3 regions of the Faecalibacterium sp. AM43-5AT genome follow, and region 1 is predicted to be linked to each of the others. Evidence: riboswitches for the same ligand, from Rfam matches in the RefSeq annotation. Region 1 holds a riboswitch; each other region holds the start of a gene.

Region 1 (4,691 bases):
ACATTGTGGCCGATGCATGGAAGAACGGTCTGCTGCCGGACTATGAGCTGGTGGGCGTGACCAGCCGCACCCGTGCTTCGGCAGAAAAACTTGCCGCCGAGGTCGGCTGTCCCGTCTGCGATGATGTGGATGCTCTGCTGACACTGCAGCCGGAATACATTGTGGAGACTGCTTCGGTGGAGGCTGTGCGCGCCATGGCTGTGCCTGTACTGAAAAAAGGCGTGAACCTGGTCATCATTTCCATTGGCGCGTTTGCGGACCTTGATTTTTACGAGCAGGTCAAGGCCGCTGCCGTGGAGGGCGATGCCAAGGTGCATCTGGCAAGCGGTGCCATTGGCGGCTTTGATGTGCTGCAGACCGTCACCCTGATGGCCGAGGCCCAGCAGCTGGCCGAGACGGCAGGCATTGAGACCCACACCGGAGCCAAGGGCTTCCGCAACACGCCGGTATGGGCCGACCACCTGCTGACCGATACCGAAAAGACCACCGTGTTCACCGGCAATGCCAAGCAGGCCATTGCCACCTTCCCCCGCCGCGTGAATGTGGCTGTTGCCACCTCGCTGGCCACCACCGGCCCGGAGATCACCGGCGTGACCATGCACTCGGTACCCGGCTGGGTGGGCGACGACCACTGCATCACCGCCGAGATCGAGGGCGTGAAGGCCGTGGTGGATATCTGCTCTTCCACCAGCGCCATTGCCGGTTGGAGCGTAGTTGCCCTGCTGCGCAACCTCTCCTCCCCCGTATGCTTCTATTAAAGGAGGGCTTTGCAGATGTTCAACAAACTGGTGGCCATTGAGCCGGTAAGCCTGATTCCTTCCGCCGAGGAAGCGCTGCATCAGTACGCAAAAGAAGTGGTGCTGTACCGCGATATCCCGGCCAGCGACGACGAAATCGTGCAGCGCATCGGAGATGCCGATGCCGTGCTTTTGAGCTACACCTCCCGCATGGGCAAAAATGTGATCGAGCGCTGCCCGAATATCCGTTACATCGGCATGTGCTGCAGCCTGTATTCTGAGGAAAGCGCCAATGTGGATATCGCCTACGCCCGCACCCGCGGCATCAAAGTGCTGGGCATCCGGGACTACGGCGACCGCGGCGTTGTGGAGTACGTCCTGCATGAGCTCACCGGCATCCTGCACGGTTTTGGGATGCCCATGCTGCGGGACGAGCCGGTGGAGATCACCGGGCTGAAGGCAGGCATCATCGGGCTGGGTGTGTCCGGCAAAATGATCGCCGACGCGCTGCAGTTCATGGGTGCCGACATTGCCTATTACAGCCGCACCCGCAAGCCGGATGCCGAAGCTGTGGGCATGGCCTATAAGCCGCTGGCACAGCTGCTGACCGAGAGCGAGGTGGTGTTCACCTGCCTGAACAAGAACGTACTGCTGTTGGGCAAGGACGAATTTGCACAGCTGGGCGCAGGCAAGGTGCTGTTCAACACCTCCATCGGCCCGGGCTTTGACTCTGCTGCTCTGGAACAGTGGCTTGCTCTGCCGGGCACCCACTTCTTCTGTGACACCCGTGCCGCTGCCGGCCCGGTGGGTGAAGACTTCTTTGCCCGTGAGAATGTGCATTGCGCGAATGTTTCTGCCGGACGCACCAAGCAGGCTTTTGTGCTGCTGAGCCAGAAGGTGCTGGCAAATATCCGCACTGCACTGGGAGAATGATATAAAAAGGAAACGCTTCCCGGCCGGGGAAGCGTTTCCTTTTAGGCTTTATTCAAAATTGTTGTGATCTCTTCCAGATTCGCCGCAAATCGGATGCCCTGCTGGCGCTGCGGCGTGGAAAGGCCTTTCTCGATCATTTTGGCAAGCAGTGCTTTCAGGCTGTCGTAGTAGCCGTTCAGATCATACAGGATGCAGGGCGCGTCCAACTGGCCCAGCGAGACCTTGGACATTACCTCTGCGATTTCTTCCAGCGTGCCGGTACCGCCGGGGAATGCGATGAAGGCATCGCCCAGCTCGATCATCTTCGTCTTGCGCTCGGTCATGTCCTTGGTGACGATCAGCTCGGTCAGGCCATCGTGCTGCAGCTCCTGCTGCACAAAGAACTGCGGTTCCACACCGGTCACCGTGCCGCCTGCGTCCAGCGCGCTCTGGGCAAGCTGACCCATTAGGCCGCTGCGGGAGCCGCCGTACACAAGGCGGTGCCCGTTTGCACCGATCCAGCTGCCCAGTTCCCGGACAGCTTCCGCCAGCGCAGGATCATTGCCCGCATTTGCTCCAAGATAGACCGTGATGTTCATGGTATTTCCCCCTTTGTTTTTTTCATTTTACCACGCAGCGGGCCGATTGAAAAGGGCCATCCCCTTGCAAATGCAGCGGCACTGTGGTATTCTTGAACGCAGAAAAAAGGGAGCCTGCAAAAGCAGGCTGAGAGTGGGCTGTTTGCCCAGACCTGTGACCTGATTTGGACAATGCCAACGTAGGGAGATACTGCTGCTTCAAAGTGCGGAAATGCCTCCTTGCGGGCATTTCCGCATTTTTTGCAAAGGAAGTTGTAACCATGAAAACTGCATTGACGATTGCCGGCAGCGATTCCAGCGGCGGTGCTGGCATCCAGGCCGATATCAAAACCATGACTGCAAACGGCGTGTATGCCATGAGCGCCATTACCGCACTGACTGCCCAGAACACCACAGGTGTGACCGGCATTTTTGAAGCCACGCCCGAATTTCTGGCACAGGAGATCGATGCCATTTTTACCGACATCTACCCGGATGCCGTCAAGATCGGCATGGTATCCTCGGCAGAGCTGATCGGTGTGATCGCCGAAAAGCTGCACACCTACGGCGCAAAGCATATCGTGGTGGACCCGGTGATGGTTGCCACCTCCGGCTCCAAGCTGCTGCGGGACGATGCCGTGCAGGCACTGACCGAAAAGCTGCTGCCCATGGCAGAGGTGGTCACCCCCAACATTCCGGAGGCTGAGATCCTTTCCGGCATGAAGATCACCGATGCGGCCGGAATGGAGGCCGCTGCAAGGCTGATCAGCGAAAAATACCACTGTGCCGTGCTGTGCAAGGGCGGCCACCAGATCAACGATGCCGACGACCTTCTGTGGCGGGACGGCTGCGGCAAATGGTTCCGCGGCAAGCGCATTGCAAACCCCAATACCCACGGCACCGGCTGCACCCTATCCAGCGCCATTGCGTCCAATCTGGCAAAGGGCTATGATCTGGATGCATCTGTGGAGCGCGCAAAGGCCTACATTTCCGGCTGTCTTTCTGCCATGCTGGATCTGGGCCACGGCTCCGGCCCCATGAACCACATGTTTGCACTGAAGGGAGAGTTTGTGGGTGAGTGAGCAGACCTTTGTGCAGCAGCTGGTGCAGGAAAGTCTGCCTGTGTGGGAGAAATGCCTGCACTCAGAATTTCTGACTCACCTTGCGGATGGCACACTGGATGAAGCCTGCTTCAAGGGCTACATCGTGGAGGACAGTCTTTACCTGCGGGAATATGCCAAGGTGTTTGCCTGGGGCATGACTAAGGCAAAGGATATGCAGACCATCCGCACCTACTATTCCCTGCTTTCCTTCGTGAATGAGAGCGAGGATGCAGCCCGCCTGCACTATCTCAAGCACTTTGGACTGACCGATGAAGGCATCCAGAGCCTGCCGCTGCGGCCGGAGAACCGTGCCTATGTGGACTCTATGATCGAAGCCGCCAAAAACGGCGAGGGCGCAGCCGAGTGCATGATGGCCTGCCTGCCCTGTATGCTGAGCTATGGCTGGATCTTCCAGAAACTGCTGGAAGAAAAGCCTTCCGTGCAGGATACCCTTTATGGTGCACTGGTGGTGGACTATGCTGACAAGGGCTATGAGGCGGCCTGCCGCGACTGGGCCGCGTTTGCAGAAAAAGTCTGCGAAGGCCTGAGCGACGAACGCCTTGCCCGCTGCCGCGAGATCTTCCATGCCTGCTCGGAGCACGAGCTGAACTTCTGGGCCATGGCAGCTTCCCCGCGCAGTGACCTGTAATTTTCCTAAAATATAAAATGCACCCGGCCTGTGGGCAGAACCGCAGCAACCGGGTGCATTTGTTTTGTTCAGGGTTTCGTGGCCGCAGCCGCAGGCATGAGCCTTCGTGCCGGAAATAAGGGAGCCCTAAAACAAAAACTCCCCCGGCTCTTCTACCGAGGGAGTGGAAAAGAAAAAAGCCCCTAACAGAAGAACTCTCTTCTGTCAAGGACGAATAAAATATGACCTTTTATCCGCGGTGCCACCCTGACTTCATGGGCATGACCCCATGCACTTGGCGGGATGCCAACACATCCCCGGCAACTGACGTATGCCCTACGTTGCAGAATACTGTGCGGCGAAAGTTCTCCGCAGTTCCCTGCACCCTCAGCGGTCCATTTCGGGAAAATATAACGCAAAGTCACACTTTCCTTGACGAACTGTTTCCGGTCTGCTTCTCAGCTGCGCAGGCTCTCTGTACAGGCATGGTTCGCCGTTATCTCCGCTTCAACGGTTTAGTGTATTGAATTTTGCTATATTAAACCACAGATTTTTCGTTTGTCAATCCCTGTTTGCAATTTTTTCAAAATCAGCCTATGTCCACAGTGGGTTCAGCGCTTCCGGCGGCTGTTCGTGCTGGAAAACTTCACCGCTTTTGCCGGCCTGCGGCGGCTGTGCAACGCACTGTAGTAGCCAAAGGCAGTGCCGCATAAGCCGCCCACAATGTGCATGA
Region 2 (4,691 bases), on a different contig from region 1:
TGCACCTCCATGTTTGCAGCCACCTGATTCAGGGGCACATGGCCGGGGCCTTCCACCATCACCTGCACGTTGTGTGCCCATGCGCGCTTGGTCAACTCGCCCAAACGCACCAGCTCCTCGATCTGGCACACATCGGTGGCGTCAGCCAGACAGCCGGGACGGCAGGCATCGCCCAGCGAGATGGTCACATCGTGCTCGGCGCAGATCTCGCAGATCTCGTCAAAGTGCTCGTAGAAGGGGTTCTCGTTGCCGGTCATGCTCATCCATGCAAACACCAGAGAGCCGCCGCGGCTGACAATGTTCATCTTGCGCTTGTGCTTGCGGATCTGCTCGATGGTCTTGCGGGTGATGCCGCAGTGCAGGGTGACAAAGTCCACACCGTCCTCTGCATGCAGGCGCACCACATCGATGAAGTCCTGTGCGGTCAGCTCAGCCAGATCGCGCTGGTAGTGGATGACCGAATCGTACACCGGCACAGTGCCGATCATCACCGGGCACTCGTGGGTCAGCTTCTGGCGGAAGGGCTGGGTGTTGCCGTGGCTGGAAAGATCCATAATGGCTTCCGCACCCATGTTGACGGCGCTCATCACCTTCTGCATCTCCACGTTGTAGTCCTTGCAGTCGCGGGAGACACCAAGGTTCACGTTGATCTTGGTGCGCAGCATGGAGCCGACACCCTCGGGGTTCAAACACTCGTGGTGCTTGTTGGCCGGAATGGCTACCTTGCCCTCGGCCACCCACTGGCGGATCTCCTCGGTGGTGCGATACTCTTTTTTAGCCACGATCTCCATCTGCGGCGTGATGATGCCCTTGCGGGCAGCATCCATCTGAGTGGTATAAGTCTGCATACGCTCTGTTCCTCCAAATGACAGTTTATCTCTGAACAGCAGGGTGCTGGTCATACAAGGGTAGGGAAAGGCAGCCGTCATTCAGAAAAAACAGAACGTTCTGGATGCCGGCACCTGCGCAAAATACGCTTTTCATGTTGGTTTTCTCCATGAATTTTATAACGCGGCCCAAGGTGGTGTCCCCAGTTTGCCGCGGGATCGGTCAGATGATCTGCTCCGACAGGGCTTTCAACTCTTTGCACTCGGTCTCGATGTCGTCTGCTGCAAAGATGGCGCTCACAAGGGCCACGCCATCCACACCGGTGCCCTTGAGCTGCAGGATGTTCTCCTTGTGGATGCCGCCAATGGCCACCACCGGGATGTCCACGGCATCACAGATGGCCTTCAGGGTCTCGTGGGGCAGAACATCCACATCGGTCTTGGTATGGGTGGCAAAGGCCGCGCCCACGCCAAGGCAGTCTGCGCCGTGCTTGACGGCTTCCCGTGCTTCCTCCACACTGTGGACGGAAACGCCGATCATCATTCCCTCGCCCACACGGGCGCGCACCTGCGCTGCAGCCATATCCTCCTGCCCCACGTGCACACCTTCGGCGTGGCAGCGGATGGCAATGTCCACGTTGTCGTTCACAAAGAACGGCACGCCGTAGCGCTGGCACAGAGCATGGAGCTCCACCGCCTCTTTCAGAAAGGCTTCGTCGTCCAGCTCTTTTTCACGCAGCTGCACACAGGTGACACCGCCCTTCAGGGCGCTCTCCACCTGTTCATAGAGGGTCTGTTTGCCCACCCATGCGCGGTCGGTGACGGCATACAGAAGCATGTTCTGCTTATCGCACTTCATAGTTTGCTCCTTCTTCCAGCTGATCCGGGGTCATATTGTAAATGGCATCGATGATATAATTGCGGTAGGTGGAGTTGCCGTCCAGCGGGGTCAGGCGTTTGTGGGCGGTCTCGCCCGCAAGGCCCATGGCGCACACTGCAGCTGCAGCGGCTTCCAGCGGATGGCCGGGGTTGGCGGTAACGAACGCCGCCGTCAGGGCCGAAAGCTGGCAGCCTGTGCCGGTGATGCTGCTCATCATGGCATTGCCGTTGCGGATGCAGTAGGCGGTGTGGGCATCGGCCACGATGTCGATGGCACCGGTAATGGCAATAACGGCACCCGTCTGGGCTGCAAAGGCCTTGGCAAAGGCCACGGCAGAATCCAGATTGGCCTCAGTAACTTTATCGGCCACATCGGCATCCACGCCCTTGGTGGTTCCCGCGCCGGAAGCCAGCGTTTTGATCTCCGAGATGTTGCCGCGGATCACGGTGAACTTTACGTCCCGGAGCAGGCGGAAAGCCGTGTCGGTGCGCAGGCGGGATGCACCCGCACCCACCGGGTCCAGCACCACAGGATGGCCCAGCTGGTTTGCCTTTTTGCCCGCCAGCAGCATGCTGGTGATGGTGCGGCTGTTCAGGGTGCCGATGTTGATGTTCAGACCGCCGCAGATGGTGGTGATGTCCTCCACCTCGGCGGCATCGTCGGCCATGATGGGCGAAGCACCGCAGGCCAGCACCATGTTGGCGCAGTCGTTCACGGTGACGTAGTTGGTAATGTTATGGATGAGCGGGCAGGTGCGGCGGACATTTTCAAACTCTGTTTTAAACATTTGCACGCACCACCGTCAGGAAAGGCTGTTCTGCATGGAGCGCAGAGCGCCGGAGCGCTGCAGGCTGTACACCAGCACGCCCGCAATGATGGAACCCACTGCAGTGGAGATGAGGAACGGCACGATGTAGGCATAGAACGCGATATCGCCAGCGCTCTTGCCCATGAGGAAGATGGCCACCGGGTAAGCGCACAGGCCGCCCAGAATGCTGGTGCCGAACACCTCGCCCACCATGGTGGCAAGGATGTTTTTGGTCTTATGGTACACAAGGCCGCACAGCAGTGCGCCGAACATGCTGCCGGGGAAGGCCATCAGGCTGCCCAGACCCAGCAGATTGCGCAGCAGCGAGGCCACAAAGGCCACGCCCACGCCCCACCACGGGCCAAGCAGCACCGCGCAGGTCACATTGACCATGTGCTGGATGGGTGCACATTTGCTGCCGAACATGGGGAAGCTGAATACGCTGCCCACCACGCACAGAGCACACAGCATGCCGGCCAGCGCCAGCTTTTTCACAGAGAGTTTTTTCATAAGGCAAGGCTCCTTTCCAAACCTGCGGAAGCAGCAAAAACCATACAGCGCCTCCGCAAACAGCCCGCACCCGGTGCCAGACCCGGCGCAGGAACTATAAGAAGCGGTCGAGACTTTCTGGTCTCCTCTCACGCCGGAACACGGCTTCCCATCGCTGACGGTCACAAAGCTCAGGGCGCTCCCCCTCAGCCCGCTGCGGCACTTCCGCAGAAAAGTACAAGGCATCCTCCTTAATGGTAATAGGTGCACAACAAAAAACAGGAGACACCTTCCGCGGTGCCTCCTGCAAAAAATCATCCATTCTGACTTCCTACGGCGGCATTATCCGCATCAGGTAAAAGGGTCGAAGTTTGGGTACTTCCTCTCAGCCTGCTTCACAAGCTCCCCTGTATTTGATTGTGATTGTATTCTACACCCTTTGCGCACAAATTGCAAGAGGGGGCAAAGGCGCGCACAGCGGTGCAAAACGTTTTTCACGCAGTTTTTGGGGCGTTTCACGCAGGTTTTATTGAAAAAGAAGGTGAAATATGGTATTTTCAAGGTGGACGCATACCCCCCCCCGTAAGCAAAAAGGAGGAATTCCGTATGAAGCAGACGACCCTGACCCAAAGGCTGCTCTCAGCCCTCGTGGCGCTGTGCATGGTGCTGAGCGTGTGCGCACCGGCACTGGCGGCAGAACCGGAAATAGGAAGCGCGGCGATGATCACGCTTACAAAAGGCGGGACAACAACGGACCTTAAGATGCCTGAGGGCAACGTGAGCCTGAGCGCAGCGTATCGGGAGACATATCACCTGTATGAAGATAAGAGTAAAGCCGAGTTCTTTGTGGACGGTAAGCAGGTCTATCAGGCACCGGCAGGCGTCCGCGTTACCGTAAAGCTTGTGGATGGTTTCATCAACGACCACCACGAATTTGATCAGTGGCAGAGCTACACGACTCTTGTAGACCCGGAGGAAGGCTGGGAGAACAAGCCGAGCTTCAGCTTCACCATGCCGTCCGACATAGTGCTCCTGGTGGCACACAGGACGACCCTGTACGATGTCAACGTCACACACGGCACCATCGTGGACGGAACCGGCGACACCGGCACATCCAAAAAGATCGTGAAGCCGGGCCAGCCGGTCACCGTCCGGGCCGAGAGCACGGAGGAGAACCCCTTCCTGCAGTGGACGTATACCGGCAAAGCACCCGTAGAGCCGGATGACGGCTGGCAGACCAGCCCGGAGTTCACCTTTAAAATGCCTTACGGCAATGTGACGCTGGAAGCACAGCGGGACCAGCTGTACAAGGTATCCATCAACGACAGTCTGGGCAGTGTGACCATCAACGGCGAACCGCGCAGCAGCCTTTGGGTCAAGGAAGGCGAGACGGTGGCAGTGGCTACCACCCTGAAAGACGGCTACTGGATGGAGTTTGAGAAGTGGAACTCCACCGGCACTGCACCCGAAGAGCCGGAGGGCGGCTGGACAGAGACAAACAAAAGCACCAGCACAACCTTTACCTTTAAAATGCCCAATGGCCCGGTGGAACTGGTCGCTCAGTGGTCGGCAAGCTCGCTTGACCCGTATCAGCCCATCGACCCGGACGAACCTCTTGATGAAGACTTCGGCGTGGAACCTGCACCCATGGATACCACAGGCGGTACCATTGCCGCCGTGGCCGTTG
Region 3 (4,691 bases), on a different contig from region 1:
CTTGTTGTAAGCCTTATCCAGCTTCTTAACAGAGTAGCCAATCACATCGCCGGGAATGTAGTTGCCATCGAACAGCTGGCTCAGAACATCGTTGGTGTACTTAGCCAGGAAAGAGTTGCCAACGATCTTGATCACGTTAGCGGAAACGTTCTGCCAGTTCTCAGTGGTCATAGCAGGAGCCAGGACATCAACCAGGCTACCGCCGACAACATAGGTCATCTCGTTTTCTGCAACAGCAGAGAAGTTTGCAGGCATCATCATAATGAATTTCTCCCTTCAAATTTAGAAAGATATTTGCAAGCCATTTGTTTGGCTTACGTCCCTTACTAGGATGGCAATAATATACCACACTTTCCAGAAATGTTCAAGTACTTTTTTGAAAAAAATGTGAAAAATGTGATAGACTGTGAAAATCCGGTCTCAAAATTCTTACAGAAGCCGTTTTTTTGCACACAGCGACATGGTTTTTTGCAGAATTGGAAGATACTGGAATTTGAAAGGGATCGTGTATGAAAACCGTGATCTATCTGGACGAACTGCTGCTGACGAACTTTCTGGCCGCAGCAGCGCTGCTTTTGGGCGCAGGGCTTTTGTGTGCGCGGCAGTGCAGCGGCCTGCGGCTGATGGCGGGCAGTGCGGCAGCGGCAGCAGCTTCGCTGGGCATTCTGCTGCCGGAGCTGCCCGAGCCTGCAGCTTTCCTTTATAAGGTATTCACCTGCTGTGCTGCTGTAGCTGCGGCTTACGGCGTGCCGGGCCTGCGCAATTTTGTGCAGCTGTGTGCGTGGTATCTGCTGCTGAACCTGCTGCTGTGCGGAGCCGTACTGCTGCCCGGGGTGCAAAGCGCAAATCTCTGCGTCTATCTGCCGCTGTCTCCGGGCCGGCTGCTACTGTGCTGCGGTGCAGTGCTTGCCGTGCTGCGCGGCGTACTGTTCTGCTTTGGCCGTGCAGGCACCCGCTGCTTTGCCGCTGTGCTGGAGCTGGAAGGCTCAGTCCTCTCCGTACAGGCTTTCTGTGACACCGGCTTCTCCGTGCAGGACCCGCTGACCGGGCAGGCAGTGGTTCTGGTCTGTTATCCTGCCGTGCGCAGTACCCTGCCGCCGGAGCTGCGCACATTTCTGGACAGTTATTTTGCCTGCGGCACAGCACCGCCGCCGGAGTTGCGGGTGCGGCTGGTGCCCTGCACCACCATTGCCGGGCACTGCGTGCTGCCTGCCGTTCCGGCCAAGGCCCTGCGCACCAGCAAAGGCAGTGCAGCGGGCATTCTGGCCGCATTCTGCCGCCCGGAAACACAGCAGCCATGGACAGCTCTGCTGGGCAGCGAATTGGCCGTACAGCTGGGCATCCGCTGAGAAGCACTTGATGCGATTGATACTTATAGATGTACAGGAGGGGTATTCATGTTTCATGTTCTGCACCGGTTCTGGCGTTGGCTCCTTGCACGGCTGGGCTATTGCGGCGGCGCACATTTTCTGGCGGGCGCGCCCAGCCTGCCCCCGCCCCTGACCCCGGAACAGGAAAAAGTCCTGCTCTCCCGTATGGCTGCAGGCGATGCCGCTGCCCGGGACGACCTGATCACCCACAACCTGCGGCTGGTGGTGTACCTTGCCAAAAAGTACGAAAGCAGCGGTGTGCCTGCCGAGGACATGATCAGCATTGGCACCATCGGGCTGATCAAGGCGGTGAATACCTTCACGCCGGAGCGCAGCATCAAGCTGGCCACTTACGCCAGCCGCTGCATCGGCAATGAAATTCTGATGTACTTACGCAAAAGCTCCAACCGCCGTCAGGAAGCCAGCATCGACGAACCGCTGAACGTGGATGGCGACGGCAACGAGCTGCTGCTTTCTGATATTCTGGGCAGTGATGAGAACCAGATCAGCCAGCGGCTGGAACAGGATGCGGAGCGCGCCGTTCTTCGCCGGGCCGTGGACAGCCTGTCCCCGCGGGAACGGCAGATCATGGAGCTGCGCTTTGGTCTGGCAGACGGCATCGAGCGCACCCAGAAGGAGGCCGCCGACGCACTGGGCATCAGCCAGAGCTATATCTCCCGGCTGGAAAAACGGATCATCCATACCTTAAAAGTACAATTGGAAAACGAATAACGGCTCCCAGTTTTTCCCGTGCATAGTGCTTTGCACGCAGGGCCATACTCCCGGTGAAGATCAAAACAGACCGGGGGCGTTTGGATGTACAACAAAGTGGAGCTGTGCGGCATGAACACTGCAAAGCTGCCTGTGCTGACCGAAGCCGAAAAGCGGGAACTGCTGGCCCGCGCCCACGCCGGTGATGCGGCAGCCCGGGAACAAATGGTGGAAGGCAACCTGCGGCTGGTGCTCAGCGTGGTGCAGCGGTTCGCCCAGCGCGGCGAAAATCTGGACGACCTGTTTCAGGTGGGGTGCATCGGCCTGATCAAGGCCATCGATAACTTTGATCCTGCCCAGCCGGTGCGCTTTTCCACCTACGGCGTGCCCATGATCATTGGGGAGATCCGGCGCTTTCTGCGGGACAACAACGCCCTGCGGGTGAGCCGCAGCCTGCGGGATACCGCCTACCGTGCCATGCAGAGCCGCGAAGCGCTGGAAAAGCAGCTGGGCCGCGAGCCGACCATGGACGAGATCGCACAGGCGGCGGGCCTTGCCCGGCGCGAAGTGGCCGCTGCGCTGGAATCGGTGATGGAGCCGATCAGTCTGGAAGAGCCGGTGTACACCGATGGCGGCGATGCGATGTATGTGATCGATCAGGTGCGGGACCCGGACGGCGAGGACAGCTGGATCAGCGGGCTGCAGTTCCGGCAGACCGTGGCCGGGCTGACCCCGCGGGAAAAGCGGATCATGGAGCTGCGCTACCTGCAGGGCAAGACCCAGATGGAGGTGGCGCAGGAGATCGGCATCAGTCAGGCACAGGTCAGCCGGTTGGAAAAAGGCGCACTGAGCCAGTTCCGCACCCGGGACTGAACCTAAAAAAGGCGGCACAGCTTCCGTTTTGTTCGGAAGTGTGCCGTCTTTTATCTGCGGCTGTATTTGCGCCGGGTGGCCGCACCGCCGCGCAGATGCCGCTCTGCCTTATTGCAGGCCAGAACCGCCCGCACCTGCCGGAACAGCTCCGGCTGCAGCGTCCGCAGCCGTACCGCAACATCCTTGTGCACGGTGGACTTGCTGCACCCGAACACCGCTGCCGCCGCACGCACTGTGGCCCGGTTGGCCGCGATATATTCGCCCAACTGTACCGCCCTCTGTTCGGGGTCTCCCTTCATATCCAGACTCCTCCCATTGTGAACTTATAGTACAGCCTATGCACAGGCCGGGGCAGATATGTTCCGCCGGGGCTTGACTTTTGCGCCGGATGCGCTATACTTTTGCTTGGACATAAAAACAGGGGCGCCGAAAGGCTGAGATCCGCGTTTTGCGGAGTACCCTTTTACCAGACCGGACAATGCCGGCGTGGGAGTTTGCAGAACTGTCCGTTCTTTCACAAACCCCATGCGCCTGCTGAAAAGCGGGCGCATTTTGTTTTTGTGTACTATTGTTCTGAGAAGAGGAATCCCTATGACCAAAACCTATTCCAAGACCCGCATTCTGGTGGAGGGTGCGCTGATGATCGCCCTGTCCACCGTTTTGAGCATGATCCAGATCCCGCTCATGCCACACGGCGGTTCCATCACCCTGTTCAGCATGGTGCCCATTCTGGTAATGAGCTACCGCCACGGCGCAAAGTGGGGCATCATGACCGCTTTCGTCAACAGCCTGATCCAGCTTGTGCAGGGCCTTGGCAATCTGGCATACTGCCAGACCCTCACGGCACAGGTGGGCTGCGTGCTGCTGGACTACCTTCTGGCCTTCACGGTGCTGGGCTTTGCCTGCCTGATCGCAAAGCCTTTCCGCAGCCGCACCGTGGGTGTCGGTGTCAGCGCCTTTGTGGTGTGCCTGCTGCGCTTTTTGTGCAGCTTTCTGTCCGGTTACATCGTCTGGAAGGACTACGACTACGCTTTCAGCTGGATGACCGAGATCGGCTTTCCCGGCATCTCCAACATGAGCGTGGACGGTCTGTGCTGGCTGTACAGTGCCGTGTACAACGCCACCTACATGCTGCCCGAAGCCATTCTGACCACGGTCCTTGTGGTGATCCTGATCCGTGTCGCACCGCAGATCTTCGACCCGCAGAACGCAAGAGCGTAAGTTTTTTCGCAGTCATTTTTCCCGCCGGGAAGGGCATTTCCCCGGCGGGAATTTTTTTTTGCAGAAAATCCCAAAAAGCTGTTGACAATCCGGCAAAGCGCTGGTATAATTACTCCTGTCGTCAGGCACGGCACAAACATCTGGGGGATTAGCTCAGCTGGGAGAGCGCTTGCATGGCATGCAAGAGGTCACCGGTTCGATCCCGGTATTCTCCACCAGAAGGAAAAATACCGCACGGAAACGTGCGGTATTTTTTGTTGTTACCGACCAAAGGAGAAACTATGAGCTACGCGATCGTATTCAGCAGTAAAACAGGCAACACAAAATTATTGGCAGACACGCTGCACGCCTGTCTGCCACAGGAAAACTGCTGCTATTTTGGCACCCCGGACCCTGCTGCCATGGAAGCGGACACCCTCTATGTGGGCTTCTGGACAGACAAGGGAAACGCTGACGAAAGCACTTTGGACTTTTTGAAGCAGCTGCACGGCAAAAATATCTTCCTTTTTGGCACCG

The links. Region 1 has a riboswitch for thiamine pyrophosphate ahead of thiD (bifunctional hydroxymethylpyrimidine kinase/phosphomethylpyrimidine kinase). Riboswitches for the same ligand answer to the same signal wherever they lie in the genome.
Region 2: linked by a shared signal. The riboswitch ahead of thiW (energy coupling factor transporter S component ThiW) and the one ahead of thiD (bifunctional hydroxymethylpyrimidine kinase/phosphomethylpyrimidine kinase) in region 1 are both predicted to bind thiamine pyrophosphate.
Region 3: linked by a shared signal. The riboswitch ahead of DW937_RS11965 (energy-coupled thiamine transporter ThiT) and the one ahead of thiD (bifunctional hydroxymethylpyrimidine kinase/phosphomethylpyrimidine kinase) in region 1 are both predicted to bind thiamine pyrophosphate.

Annotation. Positions count from the first base shown of each region.
Region 1 is NZ_QVGZ01000001.1:366,304-370,994, forward strand. Features, by position in the region: gene DW937_RS02040 (aspartate dehydrogenase domain-containing protein) at 1-758, shown strand, start outside; gene DW937_RS02045 (D-isomer specific 2-hydroxyacid dehydrogenase family protein) at 774-1,670, shown strand; gene DW937_RS02050 (TIGR00730 family Rossman fold protein) at 1,712-2,248, opposite strand; TPP riboswitch at 2,345-2,451, shown strand; gene thiD (bifunctional hydroxymethylpyrimidine kinase/phosphomethylpyrimidine kinase) at 2,509-3,309, shown strand; gene DW937_RS02060 (TENA/THI-4 family protein) at 3,302-3,979, shown strand; gene DW937_RS02065 (rhomboid family intramembrane serine protease) at 4,570-4,691, opposite strand, start outside.
Region 2 is NZ_QVGZ01000005.1:115,658-120,348, forward strand. Features, by position in the region: gene thiC (phosphomethylpyrimidine synthase ThiC) at 1-848, opposite strand, end outside; gene thiE (thiamine phosphate synthase) at 1,051-1,686, opposite strand; gene thiM (hydroxyethylthiazole kinase) at 1,673-2,494, opposite strand; gene thiW (energy coupling factor transporter S component ThiW) at 2,510-3,025, opposite strand; TPP riboswitch at 3,316-3,423, opposite strand; gene DW937_RS08305 (hypothetical protein) at 3,611-4,691, shown strand, end outside.
Region 3 is NZ_QVGZ01000011.1:68,880-73,570, reverse strand. Features, by position in the region: gene DW937_RS11990 (hypothetical protein) at 1-261, opposite strand, end outside; gene DW937_RS11985 (sigma-E processing peptidase SpoIIGA) at 510-1,349, shown strand; gene DW937_RS11980 (sigma-70 family RNA polymerase sigma factor) at 1,398-2,102, shown strand; gene sigG (RNA polymerase sporulation sigma factor SigG) at 2,187-2,954, shown strand; gene DW937_RS11970 (sporulation transcriptional regulator SpoIIID) at 3,005-3,253, opposite strand; TPP riboswitch at 3,364-3,463, shown strand; gene DW937_RS11965 (energy-coupled thiamine transporter ThiT) at 3,546-4,175, shown strand; tRNA gene DW937_RS11960 (tRNA-Ala) at 4,318-4,393, shown strand; gene bilS (flavodoxin family protein BilS) at 4,457-4,691, shown strand, end outside.